One region of the Intrasporangium sp. Soil_C_50 genome, then DNA from elsewhere that is predicted to be linked to it. Evidence: predicted binding sites of a transcription regulator. Region 1 holds the regulator's gene; each other region holds the start of a gene.
What was found. The regulator HrcA, encoded in region 1, represses chaperone genes, less so after heat shock. The targets are predictions, from matches to a motif close to TTNGCACTCGNNNNNNNCGAGTGCNAA.

Region 1 (3,272 bases):
ACGAAGTCGATGAGCTCCTCGACGCTGGCCAGGAGGGTGGGCTCGAGGTCGGCGTAGCTGCGCACCGTGCCCAAGATGCGCTTCCAGGCGTTGGCGATGTCGGCCTGGGTGCCGTGCGCCCAGCCGAGCTCGGCGCAGATGCCGTGCTTCCACGACGTGCCGCGTGGGATGACGGGCCACTGCTGCCAGCCGAGGCGCTCCGGGCGGACCGACTGCCACACGTCGACGTAGGGGTGGCCGAGCACCTTGACGTGCCGGGCGATGCCGGGCAGCGACCGGGCCTGCTCGACGATCCGGGCCTCCTTCGTGCCGGGCACGAGGTGGTCGACGAGCACGCCGAGCCGGCGGCCCGGGCCCGGCTGGAACTCCGCGATGATCGCGGCGAGGTCGTCGACGCCGTCCATCATCTCCACGACGACGCCCTCGACGCGCAGGTCGTCGCCCCACACCTTCTCGACGAGCTCGGCGTCGTGGCGGCCCTCGACGTAGATCCGCGAGCCGCTCGCCACCCGGGCGCGGGCGCCCTGCACGGCCACCGAGCCGCTCGCCGTGCGCGAGGCGGCGCGACGCGCGTCCGCCAGGGCTGCACCTGCGGAGGCGGTCGGTGGCGTCAGCGTGACGGGGCGGCCGTCGACGAGGAAGCCGGGACCGAGCGGGAAGCCCTTGGTGCGGCCGTGGCGGTCCTCGAGGTGCACGACGTGCATGCCGCCGGCCTTCTCGACGCGCACGACGGCGCCGACCCAGCCGGTCTCCACCTCCTCGACGACGAGGTCGGGCTCGGCGGCCAGCGGGGTGGAGCGTCCGTTCCGCGGGGCGCGCCAGTCGCCGCCGAGGACGTCGGAGCCGTATCGGTCGATCGGGGGGAGGGGGCTCACGGCGTCCGAGGCTAGGCGCTCCGGGGCCTTGACGCCGTTCGGCGCGCCGCGCCGGGCGGCATACCGTGGGATCGGGTTTCGGCGAGGACGCCGACTCGACGTAGAATTGGCACTCGTACGCCGAGAGTGCCAAGGTCCTGGGGTCGGCGCACCCGTCGACGACGGCACCCGGGACGGCACGGGACGAGACGCAAGGAGGTTCGCATGAGCGAGGAACGCCGGCTCATGGTGCTGCAGGCGATCGTCCAGGACTACGTGCAGACATCCGAGCCCGTCGGCAGCAAGGCGCTCGTCGAGCGCCACCACCTCGGCGTCAGCGCCGCCACCGTGCGCAACGACATGGCCCAGCTCGAGGAGGAGGGCCTGATCCACGCGCCGCACACCTCGGCCGGCCGCGTGCCCACCGACGCCGGCTACCGCCTCTTCGTCGACCGCCTGAGCGGCGTCAAGCCCCTCGGGGCGGGCGAGCGGCGTGCCATCACCCAGTTCCTCGAGGGCGCCGTCGACCTCGACGACGTCGTCGACCGCACCGTGCGTCTCCTCGCCGGCCTGACGCGTCAGGTGGCGGTCGTCCAGTATCCGTCGCTGACGCGCTCGACCATCCGCCATGTCGAGCTCGTGCCGGTCGGCGCCACGCATGCCATGGCCGTCCTCATCGTCAACACCGGACGCGTCGAGCAGCGCGTCGTCGAAACCGGGCGCGTCCTCGCCGACACCGACGGCGAGGCCTTCGTGTCCGGCCTGCGAGCGCGCATCAACGAGGTGTCGGCGGGGGTGCCGTTCACCGTCGCGGCCACCCGGCTGCGTCGCCTCGCCGAGGACGCCCCGGACGCCGACCGCGCCGCCACCGAGGCCATCGTCTCGGCGCTCACCGACCTGCTCGTCGAGGAGCGCGAGGAGCGCGTCGTCCTCGCCGGCCAGGCCAACCTCGCCCGGGCCGGCACCGACTTCGGCCGCGCCATCGGCCCGATCCTCGAGGCGCTCGAGGAGCACGTCACGCTGCTGCGCCTCCTCGGCCAGCTGGGCGACGACCCCGAGCTGGTCTCGGTGCGCATCGGCTCGGAGAACCCCGTGTCGGGCCTGCAGACCACCTCCCTCGTGTCGATGGGCTACGGGTCGGGCACCGAGCGCATCGCGAGCCTCGGCGTCCTCGGCCCCACCCGCATGGACTACCCGACGACCATGGCGTCGGTGCGGGCCGTGGCGCGCTACGTGTCCGAGATCCTCGACGACAACCGCGCCACCTGACCCACGCCCGGACGCGGGGCCCCGACCGGCCCGGCACCGACCACTGCACGACGACCCGACGACCGCACCCACGGAACCGAAGGAACACCCGCTTGAACGACTACTACGCCGTCCTCGGAGTCTCCCGCGACGCGAGCCAGGAGGAGATCAAGAAGGCGTACCGCAAGCTCGCGCGCCGGCTGCACCCCGACGTCAACCCAGGTCCCGAGGCCGAGGAGGAGTTCAAGCGGGTCTCGCAGGCCTACGACGTCCTCTCCGACCCGCAGAAGCGCCGCCAGTTCGACACCGGGTCCGACCCGTTCGCCAGTGGTGGTGGCGCCGGCTTCGGTGCTGGTGCCGGGTTCTCGTTCAGCGACGTCATGGACGCCTTCTTCGGCGCCGGCGCGACTGGTGCCCGCGGCCCGCGGCCTCGGGTCCAGCGCGGCCAGGACGCGCTCGTGCGTCTCGACATCGACCTGTCCAAGGCCGTCTTCGGCTCCGAGGAGGAGCTGACCCTCGACACCGCGATCGGCTGCGGCCGCTGCGGCGGCGACGGCGCCGAGCCGGGCACGGGTCGACAGACCTGCCCGATCTGCAAGGGCGCCGGAGAGATCCAGCAGGTGCAGCGCAGCTTCCTCGGCCAGGTCATGACCTCGCGCCCCTGTGTCAACTGCCAGGGCTTCGGCGCGACGCTCACCGACCCGTGCCACGACTGCTCCGGCGACGGCCGCGTGCGCACCCGCCGCAGCCTGACGCTCAAGGTGCCGGCCGGCGTCGACACCGGCACGCGCATCCAGCTGACCGGCGAGGGCGAGGTCGGTCCCGGCAACGGCCCGCGCGCCGACCTCTACGTCGAGATCCGCGTCGTCAACCACGACGTCTACACCCGACGCGGCGACGACCTCCACGCGAGCGTCGAGCTGCCGATGGCCGCGGCCGCGCTCGGCACGACGATCAAGCTGTCGACCTTCGACGGCATGCAGGACCTCGAGATCAAGGCGGGCACGCAGAGCGGCGACGTGCTGACGCTGCGTGGGCTCGGGGTCACGCACCTGCGCCACGGCGGACGCGGCGACCTGCTCGTGCACGCCACGGTGCAGACCCCGACCAAGCTGACCGACGAGCAGCAGGAGCTGCTGCGCCAGTTCGCCGCGCTGCGCGGCGAGGAGC
Region 2 (3,272 bases), on a different contig from region 1:
TGGCCACCGGTGAGCACGGCGATGTCCTGGAGCATCGCCTTGCGGCGGTCGCCGAAGCCGGGAGCCTTGACGGCGGCGACGTTGAACGTGCCGCGGATCTTGTTGACGACGAGCGTCGAGAGGGCCTCGCCGTCGACGTCCTCGGCGATGATGAGCAGCGGCTTGCCCGACTGGACGACCTTCTCCAGGACCGGCAGGACCTCGGCGACCGAGGAGATCTTGCCCTGGTTGATGAGGATGTAGGCGTCCTCGAGGACGGTCTCCATGCGCTCGGTGTCGGTGACGAAGTACGCCGAGAGGTAGCCCTTGTCGAACTGCATGCCCTCGGTGAACTCGAGCTCGGTGGCGGTCGTCGAGGACTCCTCGACGGTGATGACGCCGTCCTTGCCGACCTTGTCGAACGCCTCGCCGATGAGGCCACCGAGGGTGGCGTCCTGGGCGGACAGCGTGGCGACGGAGGCGATCTCGTCCTTGCCGTCGACGTCGCGGGCGTGCTTGAGCAGCTCGTCGTTGACGGCGGTCACGGCCTTGTCCATGCCGCGCTTCAGCGCGGCCGGGGCGGCGCCGGCGGCAACGTTGCGCAGGCCCTCCTTGACCATGGCCTGGGCCAGCACGGTCGCGGTGGTCGTGCCGTCACCGGCGACGTCGTTGGTCTTGGTCGCGACCTCCTTGGCGAGCTGTGCGCCGAGGTTCTCGTACGCGTCCTCGAGCTCGACCTCGCGGGCGATCGTCACACCGTCGTTCGTGATCGTGGGGGCGCCCCACTTCTTGTCGATGACGACGTTGCGGCCCTTGGGGCCGAGCGTCACCTTGACGGCGTTGGCGAGCGCGTCGACACCGCGCTCGAGGGACTTGCGGGCGGAGTCGTCGAACTCCAGCATCTTGGCCATGGTGATCCTTCTGGCTCGGGTGTTGCGGTGAAGTGGTGGGGGCCGGGAACCGGACGCACCCCGGGAGCCCGGTAGGGGCTCACCGGGGTGCGGTCAACGGCGCAGCTGCGTGCGGGGGGTGTCGGTCAGCCGACGATGGCGAGGACGTCGCGCGCGGAGAGGATGAGGTACTCCTCGCCGCCGTACTTGACCTCGGTGCCGCCGTACTTGCTGTAGATGACCTTGTCCCCGACCTTGACGTCGAGCGGGACGCGCTCGGTGCCGTTGTCGTTGAAGCGGCCCGGGCCGACGGCGAGGACCTCGCCCTCCTGGGGCTTCTCCTTGGCGGTGTCGGGGATGACGAGGCCGGACGCAGTGGTCTGCTCGGCCTCGAGGGACTTGACGACGATGCGGTCCTCGAGCGGCTTGATGGAAACCGACACGGTGGTGACCTTCCCTTCGGGACAGTCGGAGATGACTTGCGGACTGTGGGGCTCTTCGAGGCCGGTCGCCGTCGCGGGGGTCGACCTCCCTCGAGGAGGGTGCTGGCACTTTCAGGCCGAGAGTGCCAACACGGCAAATCTAGGTTTGCCATTAGCACTCGGTCAAGTCGAGTGCCAGAAATCGTCCGTCGCGTCGTGCCGGTCAGCTGCTGGCAGGATGACGCCATGGACGCCGCGATGGTCGACCGCCTCGCCACCGGCGAGGGATGGGCCCTGCTCCAGTCGCTGCCACCGTACGACGAGACGGCCGCACTTCACCTGCAGACGAAGCTGCGCGAGGCCGGCTACGAGCCCGACCTCGTGGCCGCGGCGCTCAACCAGTCGCGCCTGCGCACCCGCGGCACCGAGAAGTTCGGCGACTTCGCGGCGGGCATGCTCTTCACCGCCGACGGCCTCGAGCAGTCGACGCGGCTGGCCGTCGCCGCCCGGCACGCGCACCGGTTCGTCGCCGCGGGCGTCGAGGAGGTGTGGGACCTCGGCTGCGGGCTCGGGGCCGACGCCATGGCCTTCGCGAGCCTGGACCTGCGGGTCCGCGGTGTCGACGCCGACGAGGCCACCGCGCGGATCGCCGCGGTCAACCTCCGGCACTGGCCGGGCGCCCGCGTCGAGCACGGCCGCGCCGAGGACGTCGCGCTGCCCGGTTCCCCCGGCGCTGCCGCGGCCGGTACCGACGCGTCGCGCACCGGGGTGTGGCTCGACCCGGCCCGACGCGTCACCGGCGTCGCCGACGCCCGCGGCCGCACCCGCCGCGTCTTCTCCCTCGATGCCATCTCGCCGTCCTGGCAGCAGGTGCTCGCCGTCGCCGACACCGTGCCGGCCACCGGCGCCAAGCTCTCCCCCGGCTTCTCGCACGGGGCCCTGCCCGCCGGCGCCGAGGCGCAGTGGACCTCGTGGCACGGCGAGGTGCTCGAGTGCGCCGTGTGGTGGGGCCCGCTGGCCCGGACGCCCGGGCGCACCGCGGCGGTCGCCAGCGCGAGCGCCACGCACGTCGTGACCGAGGCCGACGCGTCGGGCGGCGCGGGTGTCGAGCCGCTCGGGTCGGTCTCCGACGTGGACGGCTGGCTCTACGAGCCCGACCGCGCGGTGATCCGCGCCGGGCTGACCGGCGCCCTCGTGGCCGCGACCGGCGGGAGCGAGCTCGCCACCGGCGTCGGCTACGTCGGCGCCGACCGCGCCGTCGACGTGCCGTGGGCCCGGCGCTTCCGGGTCGACGCGGCGATGCCCCTGTCGACCAAGCACCTGGCCCGCTGGCTGCGCGACCACGGCTTCGACCGCGTCACCGTCAAGAAGCGCGGCGTCACCCTCGACGCCGACCGGCTGCGGCGGCAGCTGAAGATGACCGGACGCGGCAGGGGCGGTTCCGAGGCGACGCTCGTCGTCACCCGGGTGGCCGGCAGCCAGGTCGCCCTCGTCGTCACTCCCGCGTGACGGCCCGCGGGTGCGACTCCGGCCACGTACATTCCGTCCGTGGCGGGGCCGGTCACTGCATGAGCGGTCTGCCACCGAGGGGACGACCCGACGCGGGCAACGAGCCGCAGCGCGGACGAACCGCGCGCGGGGCGAGGGGCGTCAGGCGCCTGACGCGTAGCGGGCGTGCAGGACACTCCATGTGGCGTCCCAGTCGGGCAGCTCCTCCCCGGCCAGGTCGGCGCCGAGTCGCCGCACGTAGGTGTCCCACCCCGCTGCGTACCCGGCGACGCGGGCCGCGTCGAGGCGGGCGTGGCGCAGCACCAGACGGGCACCGTCTGCGTCGGGCACCACCTCGACGGTGACGACGGTGGCGACCTCGCCGACGGGCCACTCCCAGACGAGACGCGTCGGGGCCTCGCACGAGACGACCCGACAGCGCGGGGTGTCCGCGTCGTCGAAGTGGATCGTGAAGTCACCGCCCTCGTGCAGG
Region 3 (3,272 bases), 1.0 Mb from region 1:
TCACCTTGACCGGGTCGATGATGCCGGCGGCCAGCAGGTCGCCGTACTCACCGCTCGCGGCGTTGAGGCCGTGACCGGCCTCGAGACCGCGCACCTTCTCGGCCACGACTCCACCCTCGAGACCGGCGTTGATCGCGATCTGCTTGAGCGGGGCCTCGGTCGCGACACGCACGATGTTGGCACCGGTCGCCTCGTCGCCCTCGAGCGAAAGCTCGTCGAGCGCCTTGGCAGCCTGGATGAGGGCCACGCCACCGCCGGCGACGATGCCCTCCTCGACGGCAGCCTTCGCGTTGCGGACGGCGTCCTCGATGCGGTGCTTGCGCTCCTTGAGCTCGACCTCGGTGGCCGCGCCCGCCTTGATGACGGCGACGCCGCCGGCGAGCTTGGCGAGGCGCTCCTGGAGCTTCTCGCGGTCGTAGTCGGAGTCCGACTTCTCGATCTCGGCCTTGATCTGGGCGATGCGGCCCTCGATCTGGCTGCGGTCCTCGGCGTCCTCGACGATGGTCGTCTCGTCCTTGGTGACGACGACCTTGCGGGCCTTGCCGAGCAGGTCGAGGGTGGCGTTCTCGAGCTTGAGACCGACCTCCTCGGAGATGACCTGACCACCGGTGAGGATCGCGATGTCGGTGAGCATCGCCTTGCGACGGTCGCCGAAGCCCGGGGCCTTGACGGCGACGGACTTGAAGGTGCCGCGGATCTTGTTGACCACGAGAGTCGCGAGGGCCTCGCCCTCGATGTCCTCGGCGATGATGAGCAGCGGCTTGCCGGACTGCATGACCTTCTCGAGGAGGGGCAGAAGGTCCTTGACGGAGCCGATCTTGCTGTTCGCGACAAGGACGTACGCGTCGTCGAGGACGGTCTCCATGCGCTCGGTGTCGGTGACGAAGTAGGCCGAGATGTAGCCCTTGTCGAACCGCATGCCCTCGGTCATCTCCAGCTCGAGGCCCATGGTGTTGGAGTCCTCGACGGTGATGACGCCTTCCTTGCCGACCTTGTCCATCGCCTCGGCGATGAGACCGCCGATCTCCTCGTCGGCCGCCGAGATGCTGGCGGTGGAGGCGATCTGCTCCTTGGTCTCGATCTCCTTGGCCTGCTCGAGCAGACGAGCCGAGACGGCCTCGACGGCCTTCTCGATGCCGCGCTTGAGGGCCATCGGGTTGGCGCCCGCGGCGACGTTGCGCAGGCCCTCCTTCACCATGGCCTGCGCGAGGACGGTAGCCGTCGTCGTGCCGTCGCCGGCGACGTCGTCGGTCTTCTTGGCGACCTCCTTGACGAGCTCCGCACCGATCTTCTCGTACGGGTCGTCGAGCTCGATCTCCTTGGCGATCGAGACGCCGTCGTTGGTGATCGTGGGGGCGCCCCACTTCTTCTCCAGGACGACGTTGCGGCCCTTCGGGCCGAGGGTGACGCGGACGGCGTCGGCAAGGATGTTCATGCCGCGCTCGAGACCGCGACGCGCCTCTTCGTCAAACGCAATGGTCTTGGCCATTCGGGTGGTTCCTCCCACGCGAATCGATGGTGGCGGCCCGCACGACGCCCGCGACGGACGGGGCAGGACCCGGCAGCTCAGGTCGCTGCGGGACCGAGCCCCTCGGCGTGCGGCCCAGTTCTGTCACTCCCACGGGGAGAGTGCTAACGCCATTATTGGCACTCTCACCCGGAGAGTGCAAACAGCAGGGGAGCCCCGTCGTTCGGCGCAGGCCCCGCACACGGCCAGCACACGGCCAGCACACGGCCAGCACACGGCCAGCACGGCGACGCGTCAGGCGCGGACGGGCTCGGTCGGCGGTGCGAGCGCCCCGGCGAGACGGGCCGCGTACTCGGCCGACTCGGCCTCCGAGGCGTAGGTGGTGCGGGGCCAGAAGAAGCCGCGCAGACCGTCGCCCTTGGTCCGTGGCACGACGTGGACGTGCAGGTGCGGCACCGACTGGCTGACGACGTTGTTCATGGCCACGAAGCTGCCCTGGGCCCCGAGGCCCTCGACGACGGCGCCGGCGAGCCGCTGCGCGGCGCCGAGCAGGGACGCGTGCAGCGACGCCGGCAGGTCGAGGAGCGTGTCGACGTGGCGGCGCGGCACGAGGAGCACGTGTCCCTTGAACACCGGCCGTCGGTCGAGGAAGCCGAGCAGGTCGGGCTCGTCGAGCACGACGTCGGCCGACAGGTCGCCCGCCACGATGGAGCAGAAGACGCAGTCCATGGGCTCAGGCTGCCACGCCCGGCCGACACCGGCCCGACGCCGGCCCTGATGCGGGACCGACGCAAAGCCGACACCGACCCGATGCGGGACCGGCTCGTCAGCAGAAGACGAGCAGCCAGCAGCCGGGCCTGCTCGAGGTGGGCGAGGGCGTCGGCGACGGCGGGGCCGGCGGGGTCGACGAGCTCGGCTTGGGGTGCGGTTTCGGCTTGGGGCCGTTCGTCGAGGACGGCGAGGGCGTTCCCGTCGACGGCGGCGTCGAGGGCGCCTGCGTCGTGGCCGGCGCGGGCGCGGTGCTCGTCGGGACCGCGGTGGTGCTCGAGCCGGCGGGCGCAGACGCCGTCGCCGGCACGATGGTGGCGGTGGCGGCAGGCGCGGACGTGGCGGCGCTCGAGGCCGAGGACGACCCGGCCGCGGAGGTCCACCACGGCTCGTCGGTCGCCGTGCTCGAGAACTCGCTGCCGGGCAGGCTCGGGAAGACGCCGGACGACATCGCCTCGTCGCGCCAGCTGTCGCCCGAGAAGAGGGCGACGCCGCCGACACCGGCCAGCACGATGGCGGCGAGCGCGGACAGCAGGAGCACGAGACGACGGTTGGCGCGTGGAGGGCGGGCCCCGGAGTCGAAGGACATGGGCCCCAAAACTAGACGAATCGCACTCGGGGCGCCTCCCGAGACCACGCCGTCCGGGGACGGCTAGCGTGACGGGCATGGACTCCGAGACGCGGATCACATCCGGGCGCCCCTCCCGCCCCACCGGGTTCGTGGAGGTCGGCGACCGGGTCCTCGTCGCCCGCTACCCCGAGTGGGACGTCAACGTCGGACTAGTGCTCGGCCGCGACGGTGCCGTCGTCGTCGACACCCGCGCGAGCGGCGCGCAGGGTCGGCGGGTCCTCGACGACGTGCGCCGGCTCGGGCGCGGCATCGTCGTGTCGCACGTCGTCAACACCCACGTCCACTTCGACCACACCTTCGGCAACATCGCCTTCGAGGCCGCGACGATCCACGCCCACGACAACGTCGGGCGCACCCTGGAGGCGCACGCCGAGCGCTACCGGGCCCTGTTCCGGGCCGACCCGG

Region 2: the regulator HrcA is predicted to act here: its motif matches at 1,464-1,490, upstream of groES (co-chaperone GroES).
Region 3: the regulator HrcA is predicted to act here: its motif matches at 1,645-1,671, upstream of groL (chaperonin GroEL).

What each region holds. Positions count from the first base shown of each region.
Region 1 covers NZ_JBDGKB010000001.1:222,144-225,415, reverse strand. The annotation lists gene AC3A5R_RS01110 (DUF3097 domain-containing protein) at 1-875, opposite strand, end outside; gene hrcA (heat-inducible transcriptional repressor HrcA) at 1,080-2,123, shown strand; gene dnaJ (molecular chaperone DnaJ) at 2,216-3,272, shown strand, end outside.
Region 2 covers NZ_JBDGKB010000006.1:54,765-58,036, reverse strand. The annotation lists gene groL (chaperonin GroEL) at 1-890, opposite strand, end outside; gene groES (co-chaperone GroES) at 1,016-1,312, opposite strand; gene AC3A5R_RS14475 (class I SAM-dependent methyltransferase) at 1,538-2,800, shown strand; gene AC3A5R_RS14470 (SRPBCC domain-containing protein) at 2,942-3,272, opposite strand, start outside.
Region 3 covers NZ_JBDGKB010000001.1:1,270,507-1,273,778, forward strand. The annotation lists gene groL (chaperonin GroEL) at 1-1,489, opposite strand, end outside; gene AC3A5R_RS05940 (HIT family protein) at 1,763-2,197, opposite strand; gene AC3A5R_RS05945 (hypothetical protein) at 2,295-2,825, opposite strand; gene AC3A5R_RS05950 (MBL fold metallo-hydrolase) at 2,903-3,272, shown strand, end outside.